DNA from 2 places in the Microbacterium terrisoli genome. Region 1 is predicted to be linked to the other one. Evidence: predicted binding sites of a transcription regulator. Region 1 holds the regulator's gene; the other holds the start of a gene.
The links. Region 1 encodes HspR, which represses chaperone genes until heat shock. Its sites were predicted from a motif close to AAGTTGAGTCNNNNNGACTCAACTT; they were not measured.
Positions count from the first base shown of each region.

Region 1 (15,208 bases):
CGCCCAGGTCGTGGTCCGCGAGCGGGCGGCGACGGTCCGCCGTGGACGCGGGGCGGACCTTTCGGCGCGGGCGGCCATGGGGGACCCTTCGGTGCCGGCGCGCACGGCGCGGCCGGTGACCCGCACGCCATGCACGATCACGGGCATCACGGCGGGCACGGGGGTCCACCGATGCCGCCCTGGGCGGGAGGGCACGGGCGCTTCGCGGGGCCGGCGCGGCTGCGGCTGCTCGCGGCGCTGGCTGCGGCATCCACTCCTTTGTCGGTGAGTGAGCTGGCCGACGGCATCGGCGTCGATCAGCCGCGCGCGTCGCGTCTCGTGCAGCAGTGCGTCGAGCTCGGGCTCGTGCGGCGCGAGGCCGATCCCGACGATGCGCGGCGCACTCGCATCGTGCTGACCGACAAAGGGCAGGCGATCCTGCGTCGGTTCCGCGGCGACCGCCGTGAGTCGATCGAACAGGCCCTCGCGCAGTTCACCGCCGCCGAGCGGAGCGAACTCGCCAGGCTGCTGGCCAAGCTCGCCGACGGCTGGCCGCGCTGACGCTGCCGCCTGTCAGCGAAGGGGGCGCGCTCCACGGCGGGATCGCGCTCGACGATCTCAGGCAGAAATTGGTCCTCCCAGATGTGCGGACCGCTGTTCGTCCAAGGTTCTGCACCGAGGACGGCGACCTTCGGCCTGGCGGGTCACCGGTGGTGCGCGCTGTGATCTGGCGAGCAGTGATCCGACGGGGCGGCGGGCACGTCGAGTGTGGGGTTGCGATCGAAGAACCCGTTGGGCTTCATCGTGAAGCCGCACGTGTCCACGGGCATGATCGGCCAGTCCTCCGGGCGCGGGAAGTGGGCGAGTCCGAAAGTGTGCCAGAGCACGATGTCTTCCCCGTCGATGCCGCGGTCCTGCGCGGCGAACGCAGGGAGCCCGTCGACTCCCGGCTGCTGGTTGACGAAGTCGCCGGCTGCGTAACGTTCTTCCGGCGCGTAGCGAGTCACCCACAGGTCCTTGGTCGCGAAGCGGGCACGACGAGTGATCGAGGCTGTGTCGTCGGCCAGCAGGCGTGGCTCGCCTTGCGGATAGAGCACGTACGAGACGGGCTGCCCGAGGCGGCTTACGACGTTCGGGTTGCTGATCTGCCAGACCCGCCCGACGGCCTTGTCGGCCACGCGCTGGCCGTCGGACTCGCGGCGCAGCCGGGTGGCGCGCCGTGTGAATGCGTTGCCGTACGGATTGTCGGGGCCGACGGGTACCCGCACGGCGTCCAGTTCGTCGACCGCATTCTGGACGCCGTCCACGGTCATGTCCAGGCGCGCGCTGAACAGATGCTGGTGGTACGGTGCGCCCAGCCCCGGACCGACCTGACTCGCCCACCGGTAGCCATCGCCCGGGTACGACGACGTGAACAGCACGCCGGTGGCCTTGGCCTCGAGCTGGATAGTGCCGTCCAGATACAGATACCAGTAGAAGCCGTAGTCGTAGTTGCCGACCGTGATGAAGAACGAGATCACGAGGCGGCGCTGACGGCGGGTCTCACTCGATCCGGTGTACACGTCGGTGTGTTTCCACAGCACGCCTACGTCTTCTTCGTGCAGGCAGATGGCGTTGACGATCTGCTGCGGATTGCCGTGATCGTCGGCGACCCACCCGTCGAAGTAATGGATCTCTCCCAGGCAGTCGCAGCCGAGCACGAGAGAGTTCGTCCACTTGCCCATGAGGTACTCGCCGGCATCGAAGTAGTTCTGCCAGAACCGCACCGGACTCGGGTCGCCGTACGGCACGACCATCTCGGACACGGACGCGCGATACACGATCGGTCGTTGGCGGCCATGGTCGTCGAACGATATCTGGTGCAGCACGAGCCCCTCGCGTGCATCGAAGCCGACGCGGAACCGCCAGTTCTGCCACTGAACGACGTTCCCGTCGACGTGGAACGAGGGGCCTTCGGGCTGGGTGATCTCCAGAGGCTTGAGCGATGTGCGCGCGGGGCCGGTCGCCGCAGGGTCGTCGAAGTTGCCCTCTTCCTCGGGGATCGGCATGACCGCGTCGTCGATGACGTCGATGACTTCGTTGCGGATGAGGTCGATGTAGGCGACGACACCGTCGATGGGGTGCGCCCACGGGTGGTCCGCCTTCCGGTGCTGCAGGAAAGACAGCACGCGCAGCATCCGTCGGCCCTCTTCGCCAGGGATGTCGTAGGTGCCCGCCGACAGTGGGCAGGTGCATACGAGGTCCAGGTCGGTGACACCGCGCCGGGCCATGGCGTCGCGCCATCGCTGGTCGGACTTGACGATCTCGTCCACGCTTTCGAAATCCTCCAGCAGGACCGGTGGCTGGCCGTCCGAGGCATCCAGCGTGCGACGCGACACGATCTGTCTGGTTGTGAGGGATGCCACGACATCTTGAGCGAGCCCGGTCGACCGGTCCAGCAGGAACACCCTCACCTGCCGGTCGGGCGGGTCGGTGGGGTCGTAGTCCAGGACGTCCTGCTTGGCCGGCTCTTCGAGCCCCAGATACGCGAATCGCGTCTCGTCGGTGACGACGCCGGCGTCGTCGAACACGGCGCGGGCGGTTGCGATCTCGGTTTCGGTCAGTCGGTCCAGGGGATGCGGGACGGTGCCTGTGACGGGCGTGGATTGGTCGCTGATGGTCACGATCTCCTTCTTTCTGATCCGGTCAGCCGCTGAAGCTGCCCAGTTGCGCGTAGGTGGCGGGACGGGAAGTGCGCCATCGGGCGGCCAGCCAGACGCCGAGCACGAAGGCGAGGACGAGGATCGCTTCGAAGATGAGAGCCAGAAGCAGCGAGCCCCCGATCAGCGTGGTGAAGTTCCACACCACGAGCACCAGGAGGAATAGCAGGCCGGCCAGGCCCAGCACGGGGGCGATGACCGTGTTCCAGGGCCTGGTGTCCAGACGTGTGCGACGGAAGAACACGATCACCCCTGCGGAGGTCAGAGCCATCAAAGCGATGAGTCCGAGGGTCGCCAGCCCCGACATCCACGAGAACACGGCGCTGACAGGGTCCAGCCCCGCGACGGCGAAGACCACGAGCAGGACCAGTGCCGACGCGGTCTGCGTCAGCGAGCCCAGGTGCGGCGATCCGTGTCGCGCGTGCGAGCGGCCGAACCGTTCCGAGATCACCGACTCGCGGCCCAGCGAGAACAAGTAGCGTGCGACGGCGTTGTGGAATGCGAGCAGCACGGCGAACAGGCTGGTGACCAGCAGGATGTTCATGACCTCCTGCGCCCAGGCTCCTACGTAGGTCTCCGCGGCTGCGAATGCGAGCCCGGCCGTGTTCGCCTGCGCGGCGCCGACGACCTTCGTGGGCCCGTAGGCGAGCACGAGCGCCCACGCGGCGAACGCGTAGAACACACCGATGAGGATCACCGCCACATAGGTCGCCACCGGCACGGTGCGCTTGGAGTCGCGCGCCTCTTCGCCGTAGATCGCGGTGGCCTCGAAGCCCATGAACGACGCGATGGCGAACATGACCGCGATGCCCGGGCTGCCGCTGAAGAATGTGGCAGGAGCGAAGGAGGTCAGTGAGATGCCCTCGGCGCCGCCTTGTGCCAGTACCCCGACGCACATGATGGTGATGATCGCGACCTCGCACAGCATCAGGACGCCCAGCACTCGGACACTCAGGTCGATGTTGCGGTAACCGAGCACGCCGACGATCGCCATCGCGACGAGTGCGCACAGCCACCACGGGATGTCGGCGACACCCCACGAGGCCAGCAGGCCGGACAAGGTCGCCCCGAACAGCCCGTACACGGCGGCTTGGATGGCCGTGTACGACACCAGCGCGACGAATGCCGCTCCCAGCCCCGCCGGTTTGCTGATTCCGCGGGTGATGTACGAGTAGAAGGCCCCCGCATTTGTGACGTGCCGGCTCATCAGGCTGTACCCGACGGAGAACAGAAGCAGGATCACCGCCACGAGAAGATAGGCGGCCGGAAGGCCGGCGCCGTTGCCGATCGCCAGCGCGACCGGCATTGCGCCACCGACGACGGTCAGCGGCGACGACGCGGCCACGACCATGAAGACGATGCCGGCCACGCCCAGCGTGCCGTGCAGCCGCTCCTGTGCCACGGGGCGCTGAGCGGAATGTGCCGGATTCAGTGCGCTCATGATCGGCTCACGCGAACGATCCTGCGGGGCCTTTGACAGACACCGCTTGTGCGCATTCCAGCAGACCCTCGCGTCCGAATTCCACGCCGTAGCCCGACCCCTTCGCGCCTCCGAACGGCACCCGGGGATCGATCGCCCCGTGCTCGTTGACCCACACGGTCCCGGCGTTCAGTTGCATGGCCACCTCGCGTGCCCGCTGAGGGGACGGCGACCAGACGGATGCGCCCAGCCCCACCTCCAGCCCGTTGGCCCAGGCGATGGCTTGCTGGAGGTTCGTGTAGCGGATGATCGGCAGAGCGGGCCCGAACTGCTCCTGTGCGACCAGAGGATTGTCGTTGTCGATGTCGGCCACCAGCGTGGTCGGATAGAAGTTGCCGACCGCCTGCGGATCGGGGTCGCCTCCGAGCAGCACGCGCGCGCCCGAATCTTTCGCCTGCTCGACCAACGATGCGACGATGTCGTACTGCTTGCGGTTCTGCACCGGGCCGAGCAGGTTCTCTTCCGACAGCCCGACGCCCATGGGGGTCGCCGCTGCCACCTTCGTCAGTTCTTCGCACACGGCGTCGTAGAGGCTGTCGGGCACATACAGCCTCTTCAACGCCGCGCAGGTCTGGCCGGTGTTGATGAAGGCGCCCCAGAACAGGTCCTGGGCGATCGCGGCGGGGTCTGCGTCGTCGAGCACGATGCCGGCGTCGTTGCCGCCCAGCTCCATCGTCACCCGCTTGACCGTGTCGGCCGAGGAGCGGATGATCGCCTTCCCGGTCGGGATCGACCCCGTGAACATGATCTTGTCGATTCCCGGATGCGCCGCCATCGCCTCGCCGACGTCCCGTCCGCCGGGCACGGCGATCAGCACGTCTGGAGGCAGCACCGTGTTCAGCACCGAGACCAGCGCCAGGACTGACAGCGGAGTGAACTCGCTCGGCTTGACCACAACGGTGTTGCCCATCCGCAGGTTCGGTGCGATCTGCCAGATCGAGATCATCATCGGCCAGTTCCACGGACCGATCGCGCCGACCACTCCCAGCGGGCGGTAGTGGATCTCTGCGCGGATCTGTCCGTCGTCCACGAGAACCTGGGGTGATACGTCCGGTGCCGTCGATGCCCGCAGCCATGCTTCGCAGGCGCCGACCTCGAATCGCGCGTTCGGGCCGTTCAGCGGCTTCCCCTGCTCCCGCGACAGCAGCACCGCGAGTTCTTCGGCGTGCTCCTGCAGCGCGTCGGCCGCGGCGTTGAGCAGGTCCACACGCCGTGCGTCGCCGAGCTGCGCCCACGAGGGCTGCGCCGCGCGCGCAGCGGCGATCGCGGCATCCAGGTCGGCCGTGGTCGCGATCGGAACGCGGCCCACCTCGTCTCCGGTGGCTGGATCGGTTATGACACGCCCGGCACCCGCCGGGGCCTGGATCTCGTCCAGAACAGTGCTCATCTCGGGTTCTCCTTTGTTGTGTCCGCCAGCTGCCGGCCGGCGATGCCGGGCTGTCGCGAGCGGCCGCGCCGGCAGGGCCGGAACACGAAGGAGGCGGGAGACTCCGTCGTGTCCTGTGTGGGCACCACTGTGGCCCGTGCGCCCGCGTCGCGCATCGGCACAGGACGCACACCGATGTGCACCACGCGCACGGGCGGTGCGCGTGACCGCCGATTGTGGTGGACTGATCTCTGCGGGCGGCGCCAGGTCGGACACTGACGCTGGTTGCAGGTGGATGTCGTGAGCAAGGAGGCTCAGCGATGGGCGTGGCCGGGCGCGAGGTGCAGGTATTCGACGCGAGCGCCGTCGAACCCGCCGACCGGTTCGATGCGTGGCGCGAGGCGGTGGATGCGGCATTCGTCCCGTTGCGCGCCTCGGCGCACTCGGTCAGCGGGTACCAGGGCGCACTGCTCGCGCAGGACCTGGGCGAGACGGTCACCGCCACCCAGGTCGGCGGATCTCCGGTCACGGTGTGGCGGGATCGCGCCACGATCGCCCTGTCTGATCCCGGCATCTACAAGCTCGGTCTGCAACTGCACGGCTATTGCGTGCTGTCGCAGGATGGGAGAGAGGCGGCGCTCACCCCTGGTGATCTCGCGATCTACGACACGACGCGGCCCTATGTTCTGGACTTCGCTGAGTCTTACCAGATGTTCGTTCTGCTGATCCCCCACGACCGACTTGGGCTCACGGTCCGTCAGGTGAGCCATCTGACCGCTGAACGCATTTCTGGTCGGAAGGGGTTGGGCGCCCTGACTTCGGGCCTGCTCACGCAGCTCGGTGCGCAGATGCGTGAAGGTGGCGCGGATGCCGCTCCACGCGCCGTCGACGCCATTGTCGAGCTCGTTCACGCGACCCTCAGCGAGCGACTGGGAGCCTCGGACACGCTCGCCGGCGCGTCCACGATCATGTCGGCGACCACTGCGTGGATCGATCAACATCTGCGGGATCCCGACCTCACTGTGGAAGAGGTCGCACTGGCGCAACACGTCTCCGTGCGCTACTTGCAGAAGCTCTTCGCCGACCACGAGACCACGCCGAGTGCGTGGATCCGCCACCGGCGTCTGCAACGCTGCCAGACCGACCTGCTCGATCCCGCGCTGTCGACGCATCCCGCCGCAGCCATCGGTGCACGCTGGGGGTTCACCGACGCTTCCGCGTTCACTCGCACGTTCAAGGCGAACACGGGCGCGACCCCCGGACAATACCGGGTCGCCGGTGCGAGCCGCAGTTGACGCGTGCGCAGGTGCGTCAGGCCGGCGCAGGGCCACCGGCTGCATGCACGTCCGAAAGGTGAACGCGCGGTTGCCGCCGCGCTTACGCGCTTGCCGCGCGCTTGCTGCGCACTACGCGCGCACGTGCTTGGGCAGGCGGACGAACAGCAGCATGATCAGGCCGGCCAGCAGCACCAGGAGGATGCCGAGGATGCCCCAGTACGTCGCTCCGAACCACGCGATGAACAGGGCCCACAGCCCGGGGGCGAGGAAGCTGGCGACCCGGCCGGTCGTGGCGTACAGGCCGAAGATCTCGCCCTGCATCTCCTCGGGCGAGACGCGGGCCAGCAATGAGCGTGACGCCGCTTGAGCGGGGCCGACGCACGCCGACAGGATCAGTCCGCCGATCCAGAACGGCAGCTTGCCGGCGTCGTGCAGGAAGAAGACCGCCAGCACCATGACCACGAGGATGCTCAAGGCCGTGACGATCACCGCCCTTGCCCCGTACCGATCGTCCAGACGTCCGGCGAAGATCGTCGCGATGCCGGCCACGACGTTCGCGGCGATGCCGAAGATCATGACCTCGGTGGTGCTGAAGCCGTAGACGACCGCGGCCAGCACACCGCCGAAGGCGAACACTCCGGCCAGTCCGTCGCGGTACACGGCACTGGCCAGCAGGAACCAGAAGGTCGGCCGGTGCGTGCGGAACAGCGCCACGATGTCTTTGACCAGCTCGGCGTAGCTCGCGAAGAACCCCACCCGCTTCATGCCCAGCGCCGGCGGCGGCTCCGGGACGTTCAGGAACAGGGGGATGGAGAACACGACCGTCCAGACCGCGCAGCCGGCCGCGATCAGGCGGTAGGCCAGGCCGTCCGAGGTGTCCATGCCGAACCAGTTCGCGAACGTGAGCACGACGACGATGCTCAGCGCGATGATGCCGCCGATGTAGCCCATGCCCCAGCCGAGGCCGCTGACCTTGCCGATGGTGCGGGGCGTGGAGACACTGACCAGCAGTGCGTTGTAGTTCACGCCGGCGATCTCGGAGACCACCGAACCGAGGGCCACCGTGATGGCGCCGAACCAGAAGTAGGCGGGGTCGGCGTGCACGAAGAACAGCGCGAACTGCACCAGTGCGAGAGCGGCGGTGGCCACCAGCAGCCATCGCTTCTTGCGTCCTGCCCGGTCGGCGTTCTGCCCCAGCACGGGCGCCAGCAGCAGGATCGCAATGCCCGCCCAGAACGCGACGAATCCGTACCCGCTGGTCAGTTCGGCCAGGGCGTGCTCTTTGACCGGGTCGCCGGCCGGCAGAGCGGCGATGTCCGTCGGCAGGAAGCGGTCCGAGACCAGGTACAGCGATACGAAGACGAACGTCAGGATGACGGAGTTGAACGGCTGCGTCGCCCAGTCCCACATCGCCCACGACCACACGCGTCGTAGGGCCACCCGCCGCTGGGTGGGCGTGGTGCTCATTGCAGCGGTGGAGAAGCGCGGGTCAGGGGCGTCGGTGCCGGTCACGCTCTTACCGTAGGCGAGCAGAGGGGTGGATGTCACAGGGGCAAAAGTTGAGTGAGTGCGTATCAACTTTATTGACACGCAGAAGCGATCGTCGTACACTTGAGTCATCACGGCTCAAGATCCGGATTTCTCCCGGTTCTCGGGCCGTTCAGGACTTCACAGACAGACCGGGCCGCGGCATCCACCGCGACCCCCGGACAGAAAGAGAAACACATGGCACGTGCAGTGGGTATCGACCTCGGGACGACCAACTCGGTCGTCTCCGTCCTTGAGGGCGGCGAGCCGAAGGTCATCGCGAACGCCGAAGGCTTCCGCACCACTCCGTCGGTCGTCGCGTTCACCAAGGACGGCGAGGTGCTGGTCGGCGAGACCGCCAAGCGCCAGGCCGTCACGAACGTCGACCGCACCATCACCTCCGTCAAGCGTCACATGGGCACCGACTGGAAGACCCAGGACATCGACGGCAAGCAGTACACGCCGCAGGAGATCTCGGCGCGCATCCTGCAGAAGCTCAAGCGCGACGCCGAGCAGTACCTCGGCGACACGGTGACGGATGCCGTCATCACGGTGCCCGCGTACTTCAACGACTCCGAGCGCCAGGCCACGAAGGAGGCCGGCGAGATCGCGGGTCTGAACGTGCTGCGCATCATCAACGAGCCGACCGCTGCCGCGCTCGCCTACGGCCTGGACAAGGGCAAGGAAGACGAGCTCATCCTGGTGTTCGACCTGGGTGGCGGCACGTTCGACGTGTCCCTGCTCGAAGTGGGCAAGGATGACGACTTCTCGACCATCCAGGTGCGCTCCACCGCCGGTGACAACCGCCTCGGCGGCGACGACTGGGACCAGCGCGTCGTGGACTGGCTGATCAAGCAGTTCAAAGACACCACCGGTGTGGACGTCTCGGGTGACAAGATCGCACTGCAGCGCCTGAAGGAGGCTGCGGAGCAGGCGAAGAAGGAACTGTCCAGCTCGACGTCGACCTCGATCTCGCTGCCGTACCTGTCGCTGACCGAGTCCGGGCCCGCGAACCTGCAGGAGAGCCTGACGCGCGCCAAGTTCGAGGACCTGACCAAGGACCTGCTCGACCGCACCCGCAAGCCGTTCGCGGACGTCATCCGCGAGGCGAACATCAAGGTCGGCGACATCGACCACGTCGTGCTCGTGGGTGGTTCGACCCGCATGCCCGCCGTGAGCGAGCTCGTCAAGAGCGAGACCGGCAAGGAGCCCAACAAGGGCGTGAACCCGGACGAGGTCGTCGCCGTCGGCGCCGCCCTGCAGGCCGGTGTCCTCAAGGGCGAGCGCAAGGATGTGCTGCTGATCGATGTGACTCCGCTGAGCCTCGGCATCGAGACCAAGGGTGGCATCATGACCAAGCTCATCGAGCGCAACACGGCCATCCCGACCAAGCGCAGCGAGACCTTCACGACCGCCGACGACAACCAGCCGTCGGTGGCGATCCAGGTGTTCCAGGGTGAGCGCGAGTTCACCCGGGACAACAAGCCGCTGGGCACGTTCGAGCTGACCGGCATCGCGCCGGCTCCGCGCGGCATCCCGCAGGTGGAGGTCACCTTCGACATCGACGCCAACGGCATCGTCCACGTGTCCGCCAAAGACAAGGGCACCGGCAAGGAGCAGTCGATGACCATCACCGGCGGCTCGTCGCTGCCCAAGGAGGACATCGAGCGCATGGTGCGCGAGGCCGAGGAGCACGCAGCCGAAGACAAGCAGCGTCGTGAGTCCGCCGAGACCCGCAACCAGGCCGAGACCCTGTCGTACTCGATCGAGAAGCTGATCAAGGACAACGACGACAAGCTGCCCGCCGACGTCAAGGAGAGCGTGCAGGCCGATGTCGACGCACTCAAGACCGCGCTGGCCGGCGATGACGACGACGCGGTCAAGACCGCGTACGACACGCTGAACCAGTCGCAGCAGAAGCTGGGCGAGGCGATCTACCAGGCCGCGCAGTCCGAGGGAGCCCAGGGCGACCCGAACGCGACCGACCCGGGCGACGGCTCCGCGCCGAACCCCGAAGAGGACGTGGTGGACGCTGAGGTCGTCGACGACGAGGACGAGAAGAAGTAACCATGACCGGCAAGGACTTCGACGATGACGAGGTCCGTCCGGGCGAGGGGCCGGAGGAGCAGTCCTCCGGCCCCGACGCGCAGGACGGGACCCGTGACGGTGAGAACGAGAACGCAGACGAACTGACCGTCGATGACATTCTGGGCACGGCCCAGAACCCGGATGCCGCAGCCGAGGACGCGAAGCTCGCCGACCTCGAGTCGACGCTGCTGAACGACCTCAAACGGCTGCAGGCGGAGTACGCGAACTACCGCCGGCGCACCGAGGAGCAGCGCGGGGTCGAGATCGATCGCGCCAGGGGCGAGGTGGCCAAGGGCATGCTCCCTGTGCTCGACGACCTCGATCGGGCAGCCAAGCACGGCGACCTCGAAGAGGGCAGCGCCTTCTCGGTGATCGCCGAGAAGATCCGCGGCGTCGTGGATCGACTCGGCGTGGTCTCCTACGGCGAGGCCGGGGATGCGTTCGATCCGCAGCACCACGAGGCGGTCTTCCAGCAGCCGACGCCCGGCGTGACAGAGCCCACGGTGCTCGAGGTCGTCGAGACGGGCTACCGGCTCGGCGAGGTCGAGCTGCGGCCTGCGAAGGTCGTCGTCGCCGTCCCCGCGGAATAGCCAGGAGGCGCGATGGCCAGTCAGGACTGGTTCGACAAGGACTTCTACAAGACGCTCGGGGTGTCCAAGGACGTCGGCGACGCCGATCTGAAGAAGACGTACCGCAAGCTCGCGCGCAAGTACCACCCGGACTCGAACCCGGGTGATGCCGCGGCCGAGGCGAAGTTCAAGGAGATCAGCGAGGCATACGCCGTGCTGAGCGACAAAGAGCAGCGCGCGGAGTACGACCAGATCCGTGCGATGGGCTCGGGCGCCCGCTTCACGGCGGGCGGCCAGGGCGCTGGTGGCTTCGAAGACGTCTTCAGCGCATTCGGTCAGGGCCGTGGCGGGCGGTACCAGTCCGCCGGCAACTTCGAGGACATCTTCTCGATGTTCGGGCAGCAGCCCGGCGGCTTCGGGTCGGGGCGCTTCGGCGAGTCGACCGGTGGCTACCGCGGCTTCGGCGGCCCGCAGCGCGGGGCGGACGTCACGGCCCGCACGACGCTCGATTTCACGACGGCCGTCAGGGGCGAGACGATCTCGCTGGCCGGCGAAGACGGAAAGTCGTTCAAGGTGAAGATCCCCGCCGGTGTCTCCGACGGCCAGAAGGTGCGCCTGCGCGGCCGCGGACGTCCGTCCCCGGACGGCGGCGAGAACGGCGACATCGTCGTGACGGTGAGCGTGCGGCCGCATCCTGTCTTCACCCGTGACGGGCTGAACCTGCGCCTGACGGTGCCGGTGACCTTCACCGAGGCGACCCTCGGAGCCACGATCGAAGTGCCGACCCTGGGCGGCGACCCGGTGCGGCTGCGCGTGGCCCCCGGCACCCCGTCCGGACGCGTGCTGCGGGTCAAGGGACGCGGAGTGGTCACCAAGAAGGGCACCGGCGACCTGCTTGCCGAGGTCCAGGTGGTCGTGCCCGCGCATCTGGACGACGCGGCCCGCACGGCGCTCGAACAGTTCGCCGCGGTCGAGCCGAAAGAGAATCCGCGGGCAGACATGATGGCCAAGTCCCGCGCGTGATCCGCGATCGTTGAGCGAGCGAAGCGGGTAGAAGCGGGCACGGAGCCCACAGTGAGCAACGAGAAGAGAGGCAGGAGGTGATTCCAGATGGCCCAGCGCAAGCCTGAGCACGAGATCGACGAGGACTCTCCCGTCTTCGCGATCGCGGCGGCCGCCGAGCTGTCCGGAATGCACCCCCAGACGCTGCGCCAGTACGACCGGATCGGTCTGGTCGTGCCGGCGCGCACGCAGGGCGGCTCTCGCCGGTACTCCATCCGGCACATCGAGCAGCTGCGCGAGGTCGCGCGCATGTCGGCGGACGGCATGAGCCTGCCGGCGATCGTGCGCATCCTCGAGCTCGAGAGCCGGGTGCGCGAACTGCACGTGCGCGTTCAGGCCCTCGAGGCGCGGGTGCGCGTCGAGGTCGAGAACCGGCCCGGCGCTCGCGTGTTCGCCGCCGGGGCGACGGGCGCGGTCGTCTCCCTGCGGCACGGGCGGCGTGTGCGCCGCTCGACCGACATCGTCCTGTGGCGTCCGCGTCATCCCGACGACGACGAGTGAGCCGCGGCCTCGCAGACGGGCCTACCCTGGGCGTAGGGCTGTCGCACGCCGACGAGCGGCCGCATCGGCGCGGCCGCGGACGCGCGCAGCCGCCGACGAAGGAGATGACGATGGCAGGCACGCCGATCGTCCCACCGTTCAGTGAAGCCGATGCCGTGGCCAAGGTGCGCGCGGCGGAGGACCTGTGGAACACCCGCGACCCGGAGCGGGTGGCTGCCGCGTACGCTCCCGACAGCCGATGGCGCAATCGCACCACGTGGGTGCGCGGACATGACGAGATCGTTGCATTCCTCACGCAGAAGTGGGATCGCGAGCGCGACTACCGGCTGATCAAAGAGATGTGGTCGTACGGCGGCAATCGCATCGCGGTGCGGTTCGCGTCGGAGTCGCAGGGCAAGGATGGGCTTTGGTATCGCTCTTACGGCAATGAGCAGTGGGAGTTCGACGAGAACGGCCGCTGCCTGTTCCGGCACGCGAGCATCAATGACCTGCAGATCGCCGAAGGCGACCGGCTGTACCGGTGGGATGCTCCGGGCCCGCGGCCCGAAGGGCACGCCGGACTGACCGAGCTCGGTCTGTAGCTGCAGCGCTCGATGGCAGCGCACGCACCGTTCACCTACCGCATCACCAAGGCGGGCGAGGTCTTGATCTCGCGTAGGGGTCGACCGGTGACGAGGATGCGGGGCGCCGCCGCCTGGTGCTGAAATCGATTTCGTGATGTGATGGGCGAGATCAAGGAGGGTCATGCCCCGTGAACATCACCGTCGTCTGCGCGCGCTCGCCGCTGCCGCGGCATCCATCATCGTCGCGAGCTCGCTCGCGGGCTGCACGACCAGCGGTGACGCAATGAGGCTGCACATCGACCCGCACAAGCCGTTCGTGCTCGCTGGTGTCGATGACCTGACACAGATCGCGAAGCTCACCGGCCCCGGCGCGATCAATGACACCGCGAGCGTGGGCGTGGCGGGCACGGACCTCGGGTCCATGACCACCATCGGAGACAAGACGTTCTTCTTGTTCGGCGACACGTTCGGCGATCGCGACCCTGATAGCTACGGCGGTCAGGGCGGGTTCTGGCGGTCGAACGTGTCGGCGTACAGCACCGACGACGATCCGTCCGACGGCATCACCTTCGATGGCTGGGCGCCATCGGACGACATCGGCCTCGCAGTGGCGATGGTCGAAGGCAAGCACGAGCCCGACGATACTGGCGAAGTGACGAAGATCCCGACCTACGGCTTCAGCGTCGACGGCGCCCTCTACATCTTCTACATGTCGGTGCGGCATTGGGGCGATGCCGGGGTGTGGGATGCGAACTACTCGAGCCTGGCGAAGTCTGCCGACGAAGGTCGCACGTGGAGCGAGCTGACGCCGCGGTGGCCCGGGGGCTCGAACTTCATCCAGGTCGCGACCGCGCACGTCGAGGACGGCGGCACGGAGTTCGTCTATTTCTGGGCTATACCGGCCGGCCGATTCGGTGGTGTGCAGCTCATGCGCGTGCCTGCCACGACGCGCGATGTCGAGGACCAGAGCGCGTACACGTACTTCGTGGGGACGTCACCGGGTGGTGCGCCGCGCTGGAGTTCCGACATGGATGCCGCGGCCACGGTCGTCGACGGCACGGTCGGCGAACTCTCCGTGATGTGGTCGACGTATCTTGATCGCTGGGTCATGACATACTCGGACGCCGGGAACGCATACATCCGCGAGGGAATTACGCCGTGGGGACCCTGGGGTGAACCGATCGAGCTGGCTGCGGCATCCGAATATCCGGGGCTGTACGCACCATTCATGAACCCGCGCTACGTCGCTGACGGTGGGCGCACCATCTACTTCGCGATGTCGCTGTGGGGTCCCTACAACGTGTTCTGGTACTCGGTGCACCTCGATAAGGCGTGATGACAGCGGATCTCAGGTGGTCCGTTGTGAAATCGATATATGGCGAGACGCGGCGCCGTTCATAGCCTGCTCGGGCAGAGACAGGCGGAGTCGCGGCATTCTGCAGACCCGACGGTCAGGGGGCGTGAAGCTCGCTGGTGGACTCAGAGCGAGTTTGGCCATTGCTTATGAAATCGATTTCGTCTACTCTGGCCAGCGACGAGATCAACGGTGACTTACGGGAAGCCAGGGTCACCCCTCGCCCCACATCCGGTCGCAGGCCGGGCACAGCGACGGCTCGCAGGCGAGTCGTGTTCCTGAGGAGGACGAATGCACAAGAGTAAGGGCAGGCTGATTGCGGTCGGCGCCGCGGTCATCGTGGCGGGGCTCGCACTCGCGGGATGCTCGGGTGGCGGAAGCAACAGCGCCGACAACGGCGGCGTCACCACCATCACTTTCTGGCATCGCACGTTCACTCCACCCGAGAACGCCTGGTACAAGGACATCGTCAAGAAGTTCAATGACTCCCAGACGAAGATCAAGGTCGTCGACACGGAGGTGCCCGCCGACGCCTGGGATCAGAAGATGAAGGCTGCCCAGGCGGCGGGCAAGGCGCCCGACATCTACACGCACTCTGGGCCGATCCAGGACGCTGTCAACGCGGGTCAGCTGTACGACCTCGGCAAGGTGGTCGACCAGAAGGCGCTCGATGAGATCATGCCGTTCGCCCAGTCGGTCTCCAAGCTCGACGGCAAGTTCTATGCTTATCCGCTGCTGATGGA
Region 1 covers NZ_CP133019.1:3,264,397-3,279,604, reverse strand. Annotated here, with positions in the region: gene QU603_RS14845 (MarR family winged helix-turn-helix transcriptional regulator) at 1-540, shown strand, start outside; gene QU603_RS14840 (primary-amine oxidase) at 684-2,636, opposite strand; gene QU603_RS14835 (APC family permease) at 2,665-4,119, opposite strand; gene QU603_RS14830 (aldehyde dehydrogenase family protein) at 4,127-5,545, opposite strand; gene QU603_RS14825 (AraC-like ligand-binding domain-containing protein) at 5,845-6,819, shown strand; gene QU603_RS14820 (MFS transporter) at 6,931-8,268, opposite strand; gene dnaK (molecular chaperone DnaK) at 8,527-10,395, shown strand; gene QU603_RS14810 (nucleotide exchange factor GrpE) at 10,398-11,006, shown strand; gene QU603_RS14805 (DnaJ C-terminal domain-containing protein) at 11,019-12,008, shown strand; gene QU603_RS14800 (heat shock protein transcriptional repressor HspR) at 12,096-12,548, shown strand; gene QU603_RS14795 (DUF1348 family protein) at 12,659-13,129, shown strand; gene QU603_RS14790 (glycoside hydrolase family 183 protein) at 13,293-14,447, shown strand; gene QU603_RS14785 (ABC transporter substrate-binding protein) at 14,757-15,208, shown strand, end outside.

Region 2 (15,208 bases), 1.6 Mb from region 1:
GTGCCGAGCACCTCGAAGGTCAAGGAGATGTTCGTCGGGCACGCCATCCCCACACAGGAGGACTGGCGCGAGCTGAAGGCATCCATTCAGGAGCACGGCATCTACAACCAGAACCTGCAGGCGGTGCCGCCGACCGGATCGATCTCCTACATCAACAACTCGACCAGCTCGATCCACCCGATCGTGTCGAAGATCGAGATCCGCAAGGAAGGCAAGCTCGGTCGCGTCTACTACCCGGCGCCGTTCATGACGAACGAGAACCTGGAGTATTACCAGGACGCGTACGAGATCGGCCCTGACAAGATCATCGACACGTACGCCGTGGCCACTCAGCACGTCGACCAGGGCCTGAGCCTGACGCTGTTCTTCAAGGACACTGCGACCACGCGTGACGTCAACCGGGCGCAGATCTACGCCTGGCGCAAGGGCATCAAGACGCTGTACTACATCCGCGTGCGCCAGATGGCACTCGAGGGGACCGAGGTGGAGGGCTGCGTCAGCTGCATGCTGTGACAGCCGCCGGTCGCTGAGCGAGCGCAGCGAGAAGAAGCGCCGCACCGTGTACGTGAGAAAGAGAAATGACATGACACCCGAACCGCTCAAGCTCCTGGACAAGGTCCAGGCGATCAACTGGAACCGCATCGAGGACGAGAAGGACCTCGAGGTGTGGCACCGCCTGACCGGCAACTTCTGGCTGCCCGAGAAGGTGCCGCTGTCCAACGACGTGCAGTCGTGGAACACGCTGACGCCGGGTGAGCAGCTGGCGACGATGCGTGTGTTCACCGGGCTCACGCTGCTGGACACGATCCAGGGCACGGTGGGAGCCGTTTCGCTGATCCCCGACGCGATCACGCCGCACGAAGAGGCCGTGTACACGAACATCGCGTTCATGGAGTCGGTGCACGCGAAGAGCTACTCGTCGATCTTCTCGACCCTGGCCTCGACGAAGGACATCGACGAGGCGTTCCGCTGGTCGACCGAGAACGCGAACCTGCAGCGCAAGGCCAACATCGTGCTGGACTACTACCGCGGTGACGAGCCGCTCAAGCGCAAGGTCGCCTCGACGCTGCTCGAGTCGTTCCTGTTCTACTCGGGCTTCTACCTGCCGATGCACTTCTCCTCGAAGGCGAAGCTCACGAACACGGCCGACATCATCCGCCTCATCATCCGTGACGAGGCCGTGCACGGCTACTACATCGGCTACAAATACCAGAAGGGTCAGGAGCACCTGGACCAGGCGGCGCGCGACGAGCTGAAGGACTACACGTTCTCGCTGCTGTATGAGCTGTACGACAACGAGGTGCAGTACACGCAGGACCTCTACGACGGCCTCGGGCTGACCGAAGACGTCAAGAAGTTCCTGCACTACAACGCGAACAAGGCGCTCATGAACCTCGGCTACGAGGCCATGTTCCCCTCCACCGTCACCGATGTGAACCCGGCGATCCTGTCGGCGCTGTCGCCGAACGCCGACGAGAACCATGACTTCTTCAGCGGGTCGGGCTCGTCGTACGTGATGGGAAAGGCCGAGGCCACCGAGGACGACGACTGGGACTTCTGAGACTGTGGGCGCACGGCGGTGAAGAACGGCATCCTGCTCGCTGACGCGGAGCGCAGACGCGGCTCGGGCGGCAGGCAGGGTCCGTATCCGCCTCTGCCACCGCTGCCCGATCCGGGTCAGGCGGGGCCGCCGCCGACGCGCTGAGCGGCAACTGTGTCTTCTGTTCGCCGGCCGTGACCGACGCGTAGCCTGGTGACACGGCCGGATGTCGGCGGTGGATCGCCCAGGCGCAGCGTGAGCGCCCGAAGCACGACACCATGCGATCTCTGGCCGAACGGCAGTGAGGGAGCATGGACATGGATGACGAGCAGTTGTCGTTCGCGCGGGAGTTGGCGGCGCAGTTGCGGGTGGATTCGATTCGGTGCAGCACGCAGGCGGGTTCGGGGCATCCCACCTCGTCCCTGTCGGCGGCCGATCTGATGGCGGTGCTTCTGGTCGGTCACCTGCGCTACGACTGGGAGCGGCCCGCGCTGGCTGCCAACGATCACCTGATCTTCTCCAAGGGCCACGCCTCGCCGTTGCTGTATTCGATGTTCCGTGCCGTGGGTGTGGTGGACGAGGACGAGCTGATCAACACTTACCGGCAGTTCGGGTCCCGCCTGCAAGGCCATCCGACGCCGGTGCTGCCATGGGTGGACGTGGCCACGGGGTCTCTGGGGCAGGGGCTGCCGGATGCGGTCGGTGTCGCTCTGGCGGGCAAATACCTGGACCGGTTGCCGTTTCATACCTGGATCCTGTGCGGGGACAGCGAAACGGCGGAAGGTTCCATGTGGGAAGCGCTGGACAAGGCCAGCTACTACAAGCTGGGAAATCTGACGGCGATCATCGATGTCAACCGCCTCGGCCAGCGCGGTCCCACCGAGTTGGAATGGGACCTCGAGCGGTACGCAGCCCGGGTGAGGGCGTTCGGCTGCGCGCCGGTGATCATCGACGGACACGACCTGGCCGCAATCGACCAGGCATTGACCGAGGCGCGGACCTCGCAAGACGTTCCGACCGTGGTGCTGGCCCGCACGATCAAGGCCAAGGGTGTGCCCGAGATCGAGGATGAGAACGGCTGGCACGGCAAGGCGCTTCCACCGGAGATGGCCGAGCGCGCCATCGCTGCCCTGGGCGGCCGATCTGAGCTGCACGTGACCACGGCCGGTCCGGAAGCGGGGGAGCCGGCGATCGCGGCGAACCCGGAGGCTCAGGTCCTGCTTCCCACGTACGAACCAGGGCAGAAGGTTGCCACACGGGCGGCGTTCGGCGCCGCCATTGCGGCCCTGGCCGCGCGGCCTGAGATCGTGGTCATCGACGGGGAGGTGGGCAACTCCACGCATGCGGAGGAATTCGAGAAGGTCGCACCGGAGCGCTACTTCGAGGTGTTCATCGCGGAACAGCAGCTGGTGGCCACGGCGGTCGGCGTGGCGGTGCGCGGGTATGTCGCCTTCGCTTCGACGTTCGCCGTGTTCTTCTCCCGCGCGTTCGATTTCGTCAGGATGGCCGGGATCTCCCAGGTGGACATTCGCCTGGTCGGCTCCCACGCGGGAGTGGAGATCGGCCAAGACGGCCCGTCGCAGATGGCTTTGGAGGACATCGCCTCGCTGCGGGCGGTGCACGGGTCGATCGTTCTCTGTCCGGCCGATGCCTCCTGCGCGGTGAAACTGACCGCCGCGATGGCCGACACCGCTGGGATCGTCTACCTGCGCACCACGCGCGGAGCGTACTCGGTGCTCTACGGGCCTGAGGAGGACTTCCCCATCGGGGGATCGAAGACGCTTCGCGCCACGCCGGAGGATGACGTGACCCTGATCGGTGCCGGTGTGACCGTGCACGAATGCATCGCGGCGGCCGAAGAACTTGCCGGTGTCGGTGTCAGCGCGCGGGTCATCGACCTGTACTCGATCAAGCCGTTGGACCGAGACACCCTCATTCGCGCCTGCCGCGACACCGGCGGCCGCTTGGTCGTGGCCGAGGACCACTATCCCGAGGGCGGCATCGGCAGTGCCGTGCTCGAAGCCCTCGCCGACGCCGACGTGCCCGTTCGTCTGGCCCATCTGGCGGTCAAAGACCTCCCGACGTCGGGGACACCGGCCGAGCTGCTCAATGCCGCCGGCATCTCCGCACGCCACATCGCTGACGCCGCTCGCCGGCTGGTCGGCGACCATGACTGACGCAACCGACGCACAGCAGATGGTCATCGTCGGCGCGGGGCTGGCCGGCACGGGTGCGGCGGCAACGCTGCGCAAAGAGGGCTACACGGGCCGGGTCGTGCTGATCAGCAGCGATGCCGCACAGCCCTATGACCACGTTCCTCTGTCGAAGAACCACCTGCGAGACGAGCCGGGGTACCACCGACTGTTCCTGCACGACCCGGCGTTCTACCGCGAGCAGCGCATCGACCTGAGGCTCGACACGACGGTGACCGCGATCGATGCCGCAGCCCATCGCATCCGGACAGACGGGGGCGGAGGCGTCGCCTATGACAAGCTGCTGCTGGCCACCGGTTCGCACAACCGCCCGCTTGAGCTTCCGGGCAGCGACCTGGACGGAATCTTCTCCCTGCGGACACTGGGGGAGGCCGACCGCCTCAAGGCAGCACTGGCACGCGCTCGGCGTCTGGTCGTCGTCGGCGCCGGCTTCGTCGGCTGCGAGGTCGCCGCGTCGGCGCGGCAGCTCGGGGTGGATGTGACTCTGGTCGGCAGCCGGGAGCTGCCGATGCTGCACGTCCTGGGCCCGGTCGGTGCCGCCTACTACCGCGACGTGCACCAGGCCCACGGCGTTCACCTGTGCATGCCCGCGACGGCATCCGAGTTCCGCGGCACCGATGGTCGGGTGCGCTGGGTGGTGCTCTCGGACGGCACCGAGCTGCCGGCAGACGTCGTCGTGGTCGGCGTCGGCGCGCTGCCGGACGTGCAGCTGGCCGAGGCGGCGGGTATTCCCGTGGACGACGGCATCCTCACCGATGACACGCTCGCCACCGGCGTGGCTGACGTGTACGCGGCCGGCGATGTGGCGGCCGTGCCGTATCGCGCACTGGGCCGGCGGTTGCGGGTCGAGCACTTCGCCACCGCGCTGTCTCAAGGGCCCGTCGCCGGCCGGAACATGCTGGGTGGCAACGTCCCTTACGGCGCGGTCCCGTTCTTCTTCTCCGACCAGTACGACGTGTGGATGGAATACACCGGGCACAACACCGGCGATACCGACACGGTGATCCGCGGCGATGTCGCGGACGGTCGATTCGTCGTGTTCTGGCTGCGCGGCAGTCAGCTCGTCGCCGCGATGAACATCAACATCCGCGGCGTGCCCGACATCGTCACTCCGTTGATCGCCGAGGGTATTCCGGTCGACCGGGCAGCGCTCGTCGATCCGAAGACCGATCTCGCGTACGTGGCGGGGTAAGCCCGCCATGACGGCTACGGATTCTGCATGAGGATGGCGGCGGCGATGCCCGCACCGCCGAGCACGACGGCCGGCACCACCAGGATCAGCAGCGCCTGCCAGGCGCGGTATCTCTCGTACGCTCCGGTGAACCGTGCCGTTCCCACCGTGCCGACGGCCCAGCGCGTCGCTTTGCCGTGTTGCGTGCTGGACGCCATCATGCCTCTTCCCGTGTGCGACGGGTGTCTTCTCGCCGTGTCTTCACCGTACGCCGCCCGCAGCCGGGGAGGGCCCGCTGGGCGCAAGTCCGCTGCCGGAGCCGTCTGAAGAGCGTCAGGGCAGCAGCGCGCCGACCGACAGCATCAGGCACAGCGCGAGGATCATCCACATCGAACCGTGGAACATGCGGTGCGACCACTGCTCGACATCACGCGTGCGCAGGCCGACGACGGCCAGGATGATCCAGACCAGGCCGAGCCCGCCCATCACGACGGCGTAGGCGATGCCGACGTAGCCGAATGCCGGCAGCAGCAGCGAGGCCGCCACGAACAGCACCGTGTAGATGAAGATCTCCCACACGGCCCGGCGGATGCTGCGCACCACGGTGATCACGGGCACGCCGGCGCGCGCGTATTCGTCGCGCCGGTAGATCGCGATCGAATAGAACTCGGGCATCTGCCAGAAGAACATCATGAGGAAGACGGCGATCGCGGCCACGTCGAACTGCCCCGACGCGGCGATGTAGCCGCCCAGCACGGGAGCCGCCCCCGAGACGCTGCCCACGAGCGTGCCGTGCACCGACTTGCGCTTCGAGAGCGCGCCGTAGAGCCAGACGTAGACGACGAAGCCGCCGACACCGGTGGCCACCACGAGCCAGTTCGTCGTCAGGATCAGCAGTGCGACACCCAGCACGCCGAGCACGATCGAGAAGATCGTTGCGGGCACGCCCTTGATGGCTCCGGTCACCGTCGCGCGGGTGCTGGTGCGGCGCATCAGAGTGTCGATATCGCGGTCGAGCACGTTGTTCAAGACGCACGCCGAGGCGATGACCAGTGTGCTGCCCACGACGACGCCGACGAACACGATCCACGAGAACTCGAACAGTGCCGCGGCCAGCAGGTAGCCGGCGACCGTCGTCAGGACATTGCCGTACAGCACGCCCGGCTTGGTCAACGAGTAATACCGCGTGACGGCACTGAGAACACCTGGGCGCGTCGCACGCGCGGCAAGGGCGGCGTCCGTTCCCAAGCGAGATGAGGTGGCAGAGTGGCTCATACATCCCGATCGGCTGGAAGGGCTTCAGCCAGCCAGTTTACCCGCTCGCGAGGCGCCCACGTCCCACGGCGCGCATGCCGGGATGGTGCCGGCGCTCAGCTGAATGCGTCGCTTCCGGTGAGCTCTCGCCCGAGGATCAGGGCGTGGATCTCGTCGGTGCCCTCGTAGGTGCGCACCGCCTCGAGGTTGGCCATGTGGCGCATGACGGGGAACTCGTCGGTGATGCCGTCGCCGGCGAGGATGCTGCGGGCCTGGCCCGCGATGCGGATCGCCTCGCGTACATTGTTCAGCTTCGCCACACTCAGCTGCGCGGGCGTGAGGGTGCCGGCATCCCTCAGCTGTCCCAGATGCAACGCCAGCAGGGCGCCCTTCTCATACTCGAGCAGCATGTCGGCCAGCTGCGCCTGGATGAGCTGGCGCGCCCCGATCGGCGCACCGAACACGTGCCGCGTGCGCGCACGGTCGACGGCGACCTCGAGGCACGTGCGCGCAGCGCCCATCGCGCCCCAGGCGATGCCGAACCGCGCCTCGTTCAGACACGTGAACGGCCCGCGCAGCCCGCGTGCGTCCGGCAGCCGGGCATCGTCGGGCAGGCGCACATCGTCCAGGTCGATGTCGCACTGGATCGACGTGCGCATGGCGCGCTTGCCGGTGATCGGGCGCGCCGTGAAGCCGGCGGAGTCGGTGGGCACGACGAATCCGCGCACTCCCTCATCGGTCTGCGCCCACACCACCGCGACATCGGCGATCGAGGCCAGGCCGATCCAGCGCTTCGTGCCGCTGAGCAGCCAGTCAGCCCCGTCGCGTCGGGCGAAGGTGGTCATCGCGGCCGGATCGCTGCCGCCGGCGGGCTCGGTGAGGGCGAAGCATCCCACCGCGCGTCCGGCCGCCATCTCGGGCAGCCAGCGCCGCTTCTGATCGTCGGACCCGAAGGTCGAGATCGCCGTCATCGCCAGCGACCCCTGCACAGAGACGAACGTGCGCCAGCCGCTGTCGACCGCTTCGACCTCGAGGCACGCGGCGCCGTAGCTGACGGCGCTCGCTCCCGCGCAGCCGTACCCGTGCAGGTGCATCCCGAGCAGGCCCGCCTCGCCGAGCGCCGGGATGTGCTCGGCGCGCAAGCGCTGCGTCTCGAAGTCGTCCTCGATCGTGGGCGCGAGCACGTCGCGGGCCACCGTGCGGGCGACCTGCTGCCATCGGCGGGCCGCGTCCGGCAGCAGATCGTCGAGGCAGAAGACGCGTGCAAGGGCCTGTTCGCCCGTCAGCGGGTCATCGGTCACGATGCGATCATCGCAGATCCCCGCCGTCGCGGGCACGGCTCGCGAGCGCCACAGGGCCGAAGACTACGATGGATGCCATGCCTCAGCCGCGCCGGTTCAGCCCTGTCATCTCGCTGCTGACGCTGTCGAGCATCTGGGACGTGCAGTTCAACAAGCAGTTGAAGGGCCTCGGGCTGACCACCCGCAAGTACGGGCTGCTGGCACACATCCAGGCGATGCCCGGCATCTCGTTCTCCGAGCTCGCTCGCCGCTCGCAGATCACCGTGCAGACGGCCCACACGGCGGTTCGTGCGCTCGTCGACGACGGGCTGGCGATGGATGCCACGTCCCACGCCGGTGCGGCATCGGACCTGCGCGTGACCGAACAGGGCTCGGCGGCGCTCGCCGAAGCCGACGCGCGTCTGGAGAAGCTCGACGTCGCCTTCGGTGCGGATGCGCCGGTGCTGGCCAGCGCGCTGGAGGGCCTGCACGAGAAGCCGTTCGGCGAGAGCCTGCAGGGTCGCTGACGCGGCGGCCGCCGCCCGATGCCGTAGGCTCAGCCCGCGGGATCAGCGCGCGGGAGCCGCGGCATCCGGGTCCGGAGTCGGAACGCGCGCAGGGCGCAGGACCGTGCGCCACAGGTTCACCAGCATCCAGATGAACGTGCCCGTCCACGCGGCCAGCGCCACCCAGCTCTCGCCGTACCCGATGGCGTGCACGATCGGCAGGTGGTCGACGTCGCCGAGGAACTGCGACCCCACGCCGTACATCCCGAGCGGGAAGATGATGCTCCACAGCGTCGCCTCGTAGCGGAACGGGATGCGGTGGCGAACGTGTCGCCACCAGCCCGCCATGATCAGCGGAGGGATGAGCCACGTGCCGAACGCCCAGAAGAAGACGGCAGCGCCTGCGATGAGGCCCCGGGTGGCATCCACCATCGGAGCATTGGCCATCTCGACGATGCGGGCACCGGCCACGACCGTGATCGCGGTCGCACCCATCGCCACCCAGTACGGGGGAGTGAGGTCGGCGGGCCGGAACGGCACCGTCAGCATGCGCACGCCGACGAACACGCCGACCGCGCAGTACAGGAAAGTGCCCACCGACCAAGAGAACACCGCCAGCAGCGCGAGCAGGCCGCGCCACTGCGTGAGCTCGACCTCGAGGGTGGCCGCGAGCACCGCGATCGACTGACTGGCGACGGCCCAGATGAACCAGGTGCCGTTGGCGGTCGTGATGGGTGCGTTCTTGCGGTCGCCGAGCACGGCGGTCCACGGCACCGTGTAACCGAGCACGATCCAGGCGACCGAGGCCACAGCCAGCAGCGCCACGGCCACGCCGTGGAACCCGTCTTCTTCGCTGATGCGGCTGCCGAGCACGCAGGTGGCGGCCACGAACGTGAAGAATCCGAAGGCGCGCGCGGGGTCGGCGAAGTCCTCGGCCATCGCCGACCAGTGGCGCACGATGCGGATCGCGTTGAGCACCAGCAGCAGGACGTATGCCGCGCCGGCGATCACCAGCAGAAGCAGGGACACCGCCGCCCAGTCGTCGGTGCGCATGCCCACCGAGACGATCCCCGTCGCCATGACCAGGGCGAAATAGCCCGGTGTGAGTCCCTCGACGGCCTTGTCGAGTCTGTCGGACAACGAAGGGGGCGTGGACACGCCCCCAGGCTAGTGCCACGGTGCGCCGCGCGCGGGGTGCAGGATCGTGAATATGCGATTGTCGAGCACGTCGTCCCAGCGCACCTATCGGTACCTTCGAATCACCATCGTCGGGGCCGCCCTGGCGCTCGTCCTCGGATTGATCGTCGTGTTCGCAACCGACGGACCGGTCACCTCGATCAGTGCGATGTTCTACACCTCGGGGCGCACAGTGTTCGTGGGCGCGATGTGCGCGATCGCGCTCGCGCTGGCTGCGCTGTCGGGGCACAGCGTCGAGCAGCTGCTGCTGGATGTCGCGGCTGTGTTCGCCGCGATGATCGCGTTCGTGCCGACGCCGATCGCCCCGGGCGACGTGTCGGGGCTGATGCCGGGGTGTGCGGGCGGAGGCGGGTGCGTGCCGCAGGCGGAATGGGCCACCGTGCGCACCGGTGTGCTGGTGCTCGGCATCGCTGCGGTGCTGGTCGCCCTCGTGGCCGTCGTGCTGGCCCGCGTGCAGCGCAGGGTCACCGCGGGTGTGATCGCCGGCGCGGCGATCACGGGCCTGCTGGGCGTCGGCCTGGTCGTCTGGCTGCTCGTCGCCCCGGACGTGCTCGCGGCCCAGGGCCACATGGTGGCCACCAGCGGATTCTTCGGGCTGATGGTCGCCGTGGCCGTCATCAGTGCGGTGACCGCGCCGCACGCGACACGCCGTGCCGTACTGCGCGCGTCGGCGGGCACGCGCCCGGAGCCGTGGCGCCTCGTGTACACCGTGGTGGCGGTCGGGATGCTCGTGTGCGTCGCGTATCTGCTGGGTGTGGCGATCGTGCGCGTGGCGGGCATCGATCTGACCGGGCATCCGTGGGTGCTCGGAGGCGAACTGGGCCTCGTCGCGTTCTTCGCGGTGTTCTGGATCGCCCAGACCGCACAGAAATGGGACGAGACGGACCCGTCGATCCTGCCCGAGGGCTGACTACCGCACCGGCATCTGCTGCAGGGTCCAGCGGTTGCCGTCGGGGTCGCGGAACGTCACGAACCGGCCCCACGCCTGCTCATCGACGCCCTCCGCGTCGACGCCCAAGCCGCGCAGATGCGCCAGCGCCTCTTCGGCGTCGGGGATGACGACCTGGATCGTGTTCTGCCGCCCCGGCTCGAGCTCGATGCCGAGGTTCGTGCCGAACGCGATCGAGCAGGCCGAGCCGGGCGGGGTCATCTGCACGAAGCGCAGCCCCTCGAACGGCGTCTGGTCGTGGTCGGGGTGGAAGCCGATGCGAGTGTAGAACTCCTTCGCTCGGTCGACGTCGGTCACGGGGACGAAGATCAGCTCGATGCGCCAGTCCATGGGAATCCTCCTGGGGTGATGTGGTTTCACCCTATGCAGGGGTTCCGACATCCCGAATGCTCCAGGAATACGATCGCCGAACAGACGTTGAACTTGATATAACAGTGCTCAAGTTTCTAAACTTGACACCCCAAGACTCATCTTTTGGAGAACACGAATGAACGACGATGGCACCACCCCGGTCGAGGGCGCCGCAGACGGCGCGGGCGCGTTCGACGATTTCCTGGCGCGCTACCTTGCCGGTGAGCGCGCTCGCGAGCAGCGCTCGATCGATCTGAGCCGGTTCTTGACCTCGCGCACGCAAGACGTGCTGCAGCGCTCCGCGCAGTACGCGCTGGACCGCGGACAGCGCGAGGTCGACACGCTGCACCTGCTGCACGTGCTGATGCAGGAAGGTCCTGCCACCGAGGCCGTGCGCCGCATCGGCGCCGATCCGGCCGCGATCGCGCAGGCGGTCGAAGAACGGCTGCCGTCGGCGGTCACCGGCCAGAACGCCGCCGACGGGGCGATCATCACGCCCCCGCTGCAGCGCGCGCTGTTCCACGCCTTCCAGGTCGCCCGCTCGTCGGGGGCCACATATGTCGACCCCGAGCACCTGTTCTTTGCGATCGTGCTCAGTCAGGACACGCCCGCGGGCCAGGTGCTGGCCCGGGCAGGGGTGAGCGCCGAGGCCCTCAGCCAGGGCATGCGCGAGACCGTGACGCCCAGCGGCGCGTCGGCCGGCGCCGACCGGGAGGAGGGATCCGAGACCCCGATGCTCGACCGATTCGGCACCGACCTGACCGCACTGGCCACCGAGGGTTCGCTCGACCCGGTGATCGGCCGCGCGGTCGAGATCGAGCAGACCATCGAGATCCTCAGCCGCCGAACGAAGAACAACCCGGTGCTCGTGGGCGCCGCCGGCGTCGGCAAGACCGCGATCGTGGAGGGCCTGGCCCGCGCGATCGTGGCAGGTCAGGTGCCCGAGCAGCTGCGCGGCAAGCGCGTGATCGCGCTCGACCTGCCGGGCATGGTCGCCGGCACCCGCTACCGCGGCGACTTCGAAGAGCGGCTGACCAAGACGATGGATGAGATCACCGCACGCAAGGACGAGCTGATCGTGTTCATCGACGAGCTGCACACCGTGGTCGGCGCCGGCGGCAACGGCGACGGCGGAATGGACGCGGGCAACATCCTCAAGCCGCGCCTGGCCCGCGGCGACCTGCACCTGATCGGCGCGACGACGCTGGACGAATACCGCCGCATCGAGAAGGATGCCGCCCTGGAGCGCCGCTTCCAGCCCGTCAAGGTGGGCGAGCCGAGCGTCGAAGACGCGGTGAAGATCCTGCACGGACTGAAGCCCGCATACGAGCTGCACCACGGTGTGACCTACACCGATGCTGCGCTGCAGTCGGCTGCAGAACTGTCGGACCGTTACCTCACCGAACGGGTGCTGCCCGACAAGGCGATCGACCTGATCGACCAGGCGGGTGCTCGGCTGCGCCTGCGGCTCGGCCTGCAGACCGATGCCGCGCAGCTCATGCAGCGCCTGGCCGACCTCGAGGCCGACAAGAATGCGGCCGTCGCGGCCGAGCACTACGAAGACGCCTCGCGCATCCGCGACGAGATCGGCGACGTGCAGAGCAAGCTCGATGAGGTCGCCGCCGGCGCGGGCGGACCTCACGCAGAAGCCGTCGTGGACGAGCCCGAGATCGCTGCGGTCATCAGCCGGTCCACCGGCATCCCGGTCTCGCGCCTGACCGAGACCGAGCGCGACCGCCTGGCCTCGCTCGAAGACGAGCTGCACGCGCGCGTGATCGGGCAGGATGACGCGGTGACCGCGGTCGCCAAGGCCGTGCGGCGCAACCGCACCGGCATGGGCGACGCGCACCGGCCGATCGGGTCGTTCCTGTTCTTGGGACCGACCGGCGTCGGCAAGACCGAGCTGGCCAAGGCTCTGGCCCAGTCGCTGTTCGACGACGACTCGGCCGTGATCCGGTTCGACATGAGCGAGTTCGGCGAGCGGCACACCGCCGCGCGGCTGGTGGGAGCCCCTCCCGGATACGTCGGCTACGACGAAGCCGGTCAGCTGACCGAGCGCGTGCGGCGCAACCCCTACGCGGTCGTGCTGTTCGACGAGATCGAGAAGGCGCACCCCGACGTGTTCAACCTGCTGCTGCAGGTGCTCGACGACGGGCGGCTGACCGACGGTCAGGGGCGCACGGTCGACTTCCGGAACACGGTGGTGGTCATGACATCGAACCTCGGCAGCGAGTTCCTCGCATCTCGCGGCGGTGCCATCGGCTTCCTCGCCGACGGCGGGGGAGAGACCGGATTCGGCTCACAGCAGCAGCTGCGCGACCGCATCTTCGCGAAGCTGCGCGAGGCGATGCGGCCCGAGTTCCTCAACCGCATCGACGAGATCGTGCTGTTCCGCAAGCTCGGCCGTGACGAGCTGCGTCAGATCGTGCACCTGCTGCTGGCTGCGACGCAGAAGCGCGTCGCCGGTCGCGGAGTGCACGTCGAGGTCACCGACGCCGCCGTGCAGTGGCTGGCCGACCACGGCTACGAGCCCGAGTACGGTGCTCGGCCGCTGCGTCGGCTCATCCAGCGCGAGGTCGATGACCGCATCGCCGACCTGTTCGTCTCGGGCGCTCTCGGCGACGGGGGAGTCGTGCGAGTGGATGCCGCAGCCGACGCCCTGCTGGTGACGGTCCAGGCGCCTGCAGTGGCATCAGCAGCGGCACCATCAGCACGCTCACCACGAGTGTGATCACGGTGAACGGTGCACCGATCTTGACGAAGTCCGCGAACCGGTAGCGGCCGGGCTCGACGACCAGCGTGTTGACGGGAGATGAGACCGGCGTCATGAACGCCGACGAGGCGGCCAGCGCGACCATCATGGCAAACGGATACGGCGAGACGCCCAGGTGCACGGCCGTCGAGATCGCGATGGGCGCCATGAGCACGGCGGTCGCCGTGTTCGAGACGAACAGGCCGATCACCGCGGTCAGCGAAGCCGGTGAGCGTCTCTGGCACCGTGAGGACGCCCGACAGCGGCAGGGCGACGATCACGAGGTCGAACGTCACAGGCTGCCTCTCATCCGGGCGGCGTGGTCCGCCCCTCGGCCACTAGCGATGGTGGCACACTCAGTGGCATGACTGACACCCCCGTTTCGATCGGAGTAGCCGGTGCTCTCGGCCCGGCGGTGATCGCACAGATCGCCGCGGCGACCGAAGAGGCCGGCCTCTACGCGCTGTGGGTCAACGACACTCCCGGCGGCGATGCGCTGTCCGCGCTGCACGAAGCGGCCCGGGCGACCGAGCACCTCGTGCTGGGCACCGGCGTGATTCCGCTGGACCGCGTCACGCCCGATGAGATCCTGGCCAGGGCCGACGGCCTGCCCGAAGACCGGCTGATGCTCGGAATCGGGTCGGGCCAGGCATCCGGTCCCGTACTGGCGGCCGTCCGCAATGCCGTCGACACGCTGCGCGGCCGCACCGGTGCCGGCATCGTCGTGGGCGCGCTCGGGCCGAAGATGCGCGCGCTTGCGGCCGAGGCGGCAGACGGGATGCTGCTGAATTGGCTGCCTGTGCAGGCCGCTGCCGCGCAGTCGGCCGAGGCCCACGCGAGCGCGCCCGGTGCGCACGTCGCGCTGTATGTGCGCACCGCACTGGGCGAAGACGGGATGCCGCGGCTGCGCACCGAGGCGGAGCGCTATGGGCGTGCGCCGAAGTACGCGGCGAACTTCGCCCGGCTGGGCGTCGAGGCGATCGACACCGTGATCACGCCGACCACGGCCCCCGACATGCTCGCCGCGTATCGCAGTGCGGTGGACGAGGTCGTGCTTCGCGCAATGGTCGCCTCAGATGGCCTCGAGGCGTACCTGCGGTTCGTGGCGTCAGCGGGCGAGCTCGCGCGCTGATCCCGCGCGCCGGCGGCGCGTTGCCCGCTCGCCGGCGGCGCGTTGCCTGCGTGCCGAGCGGAGGGGATCAGTGCCAGGGGAGGGCTCTCGAGGCTCGAGGATCCTCGTCTGGGCCGGCCGCCCTCATCTCGGGTGAAGCTCGGGCGGTGGCACGGAGCGCTACTCGTCGCTGATGGGCACGCGCGGGACGAACACCGTGCACGCGATCAGCAGGGCGGCCGAGACGGCGACCGAGACGAACACGGCGGTCGACCCGGCCTGGATCGCCGCAGGGTCGCCCTGACCGCCGCGCGCGGCGATGACCGCGTTCGCGATCGCGCCGTAGACGGCAACGCCGACGGCGCTGCCGACCGCGCGGGCCAGTGTGTTGGTGCCCGACACGACGCCGCGCTCGCGCAGGCCGACCGAGGACTGCGCAGCGATCAGCGCCGGGTTGGCCACGAGCCCGAGGCCCAGCCCCACCGCGATGCATCCGGCGGCAGTCAGCCACACCGACGGCGTGAACGAGAACAGCGTGAGCGCGACCGCGCCGATCAGGGTCATCGTGCTGCCGATGACCATCGTCGCGCGGAATCCGATGCGCAGATAGAACCGTCCGGCCAGACTCCCCGAGATCGGCCAGCCGATGCTCTGCGCGGCCACGGCCAGGCCCGCAAGCAGCGGCACGGCCCCCGCCGTCTGCTCCAGGAAGGTCGGCACGAACGAGGTGAGGCCGATCGTGACGGCGCCGACGCCGAGCGAGGCGAGCGAGGTGGTGACCACGACCCGGTCGCGCGTCACCCACGGGGCGAGCACGGGATCGGCGGCCCGCCGCTCGACGACTGCGAATGCCACCAGAAGCGCGGCGCCCACGGCGAAGCATC
Region 2 covers NZ_CP133019.1:1,245,437-1,260,644, forward strand. Annotated here, with positions in the region: gene nrdE (class 1b ribonucleoside-diphosphate reductase subunit alpha) at 1-513, shown strand, start outside; gene nrdF (class 1b ribonucleoside-diphosphate reductase subunit beta) at 584-1,561, shown strand; gene QU603_RS05170 (transketolase) at 1,858-3,717, shown strand; gene QU603_RS05175 (NAD(P)/FAD-dependent oxidoreductase) at 3,710-4,945, shown strand; gene QU603_RS05180 (hypothetical protein) at 4,960-5,142, opposite strand; gene cyoE (heme o synthase) at 5,258-6,199, opposite strand; gene QU603_RS05190 (acyl-CoA dehydrogenase family protein) at 6,295-7,479, opposite strand; gene QU603_RS05195 (MarR family winged helix-turn-helix transcriptional regulator) at 7,557-7,985, shown strand; gene QU603_RS05200 (tellurite resistance/C4-dicarboxylate transporter family protein) at 8,028-9,122, opposite strand; gene QU603_RS05205 (hypothetical protein) at 9,175-10,071, shown strand; gene QU603_RS05210 (VOC family protein) at 10,072-10,440, opposite strand; gene QU603_RS05215 (ATP-dependent Clp protease ATP-binding subunit) at 10,598-13,192, shown strand; partial or broken gene QU603_RS16420 (SLC13 family permease) at 13,212-13,382, opposite strand; gene QU603_RS05225 (LLM class flavin-dependent oxidoreductase) at 13,578-14,345, shown strand; gene QU603_RS05230 (MDR family MFS transporter) at 14,505-15,208, opposite strand, start outside.
Region 2: a site for HspR is predicted at 10,531-10,555, ahead of QU603_RS05215 (ATP-dependent Clp protease ATP-binding subunit). Genes of this name have one in related genera too.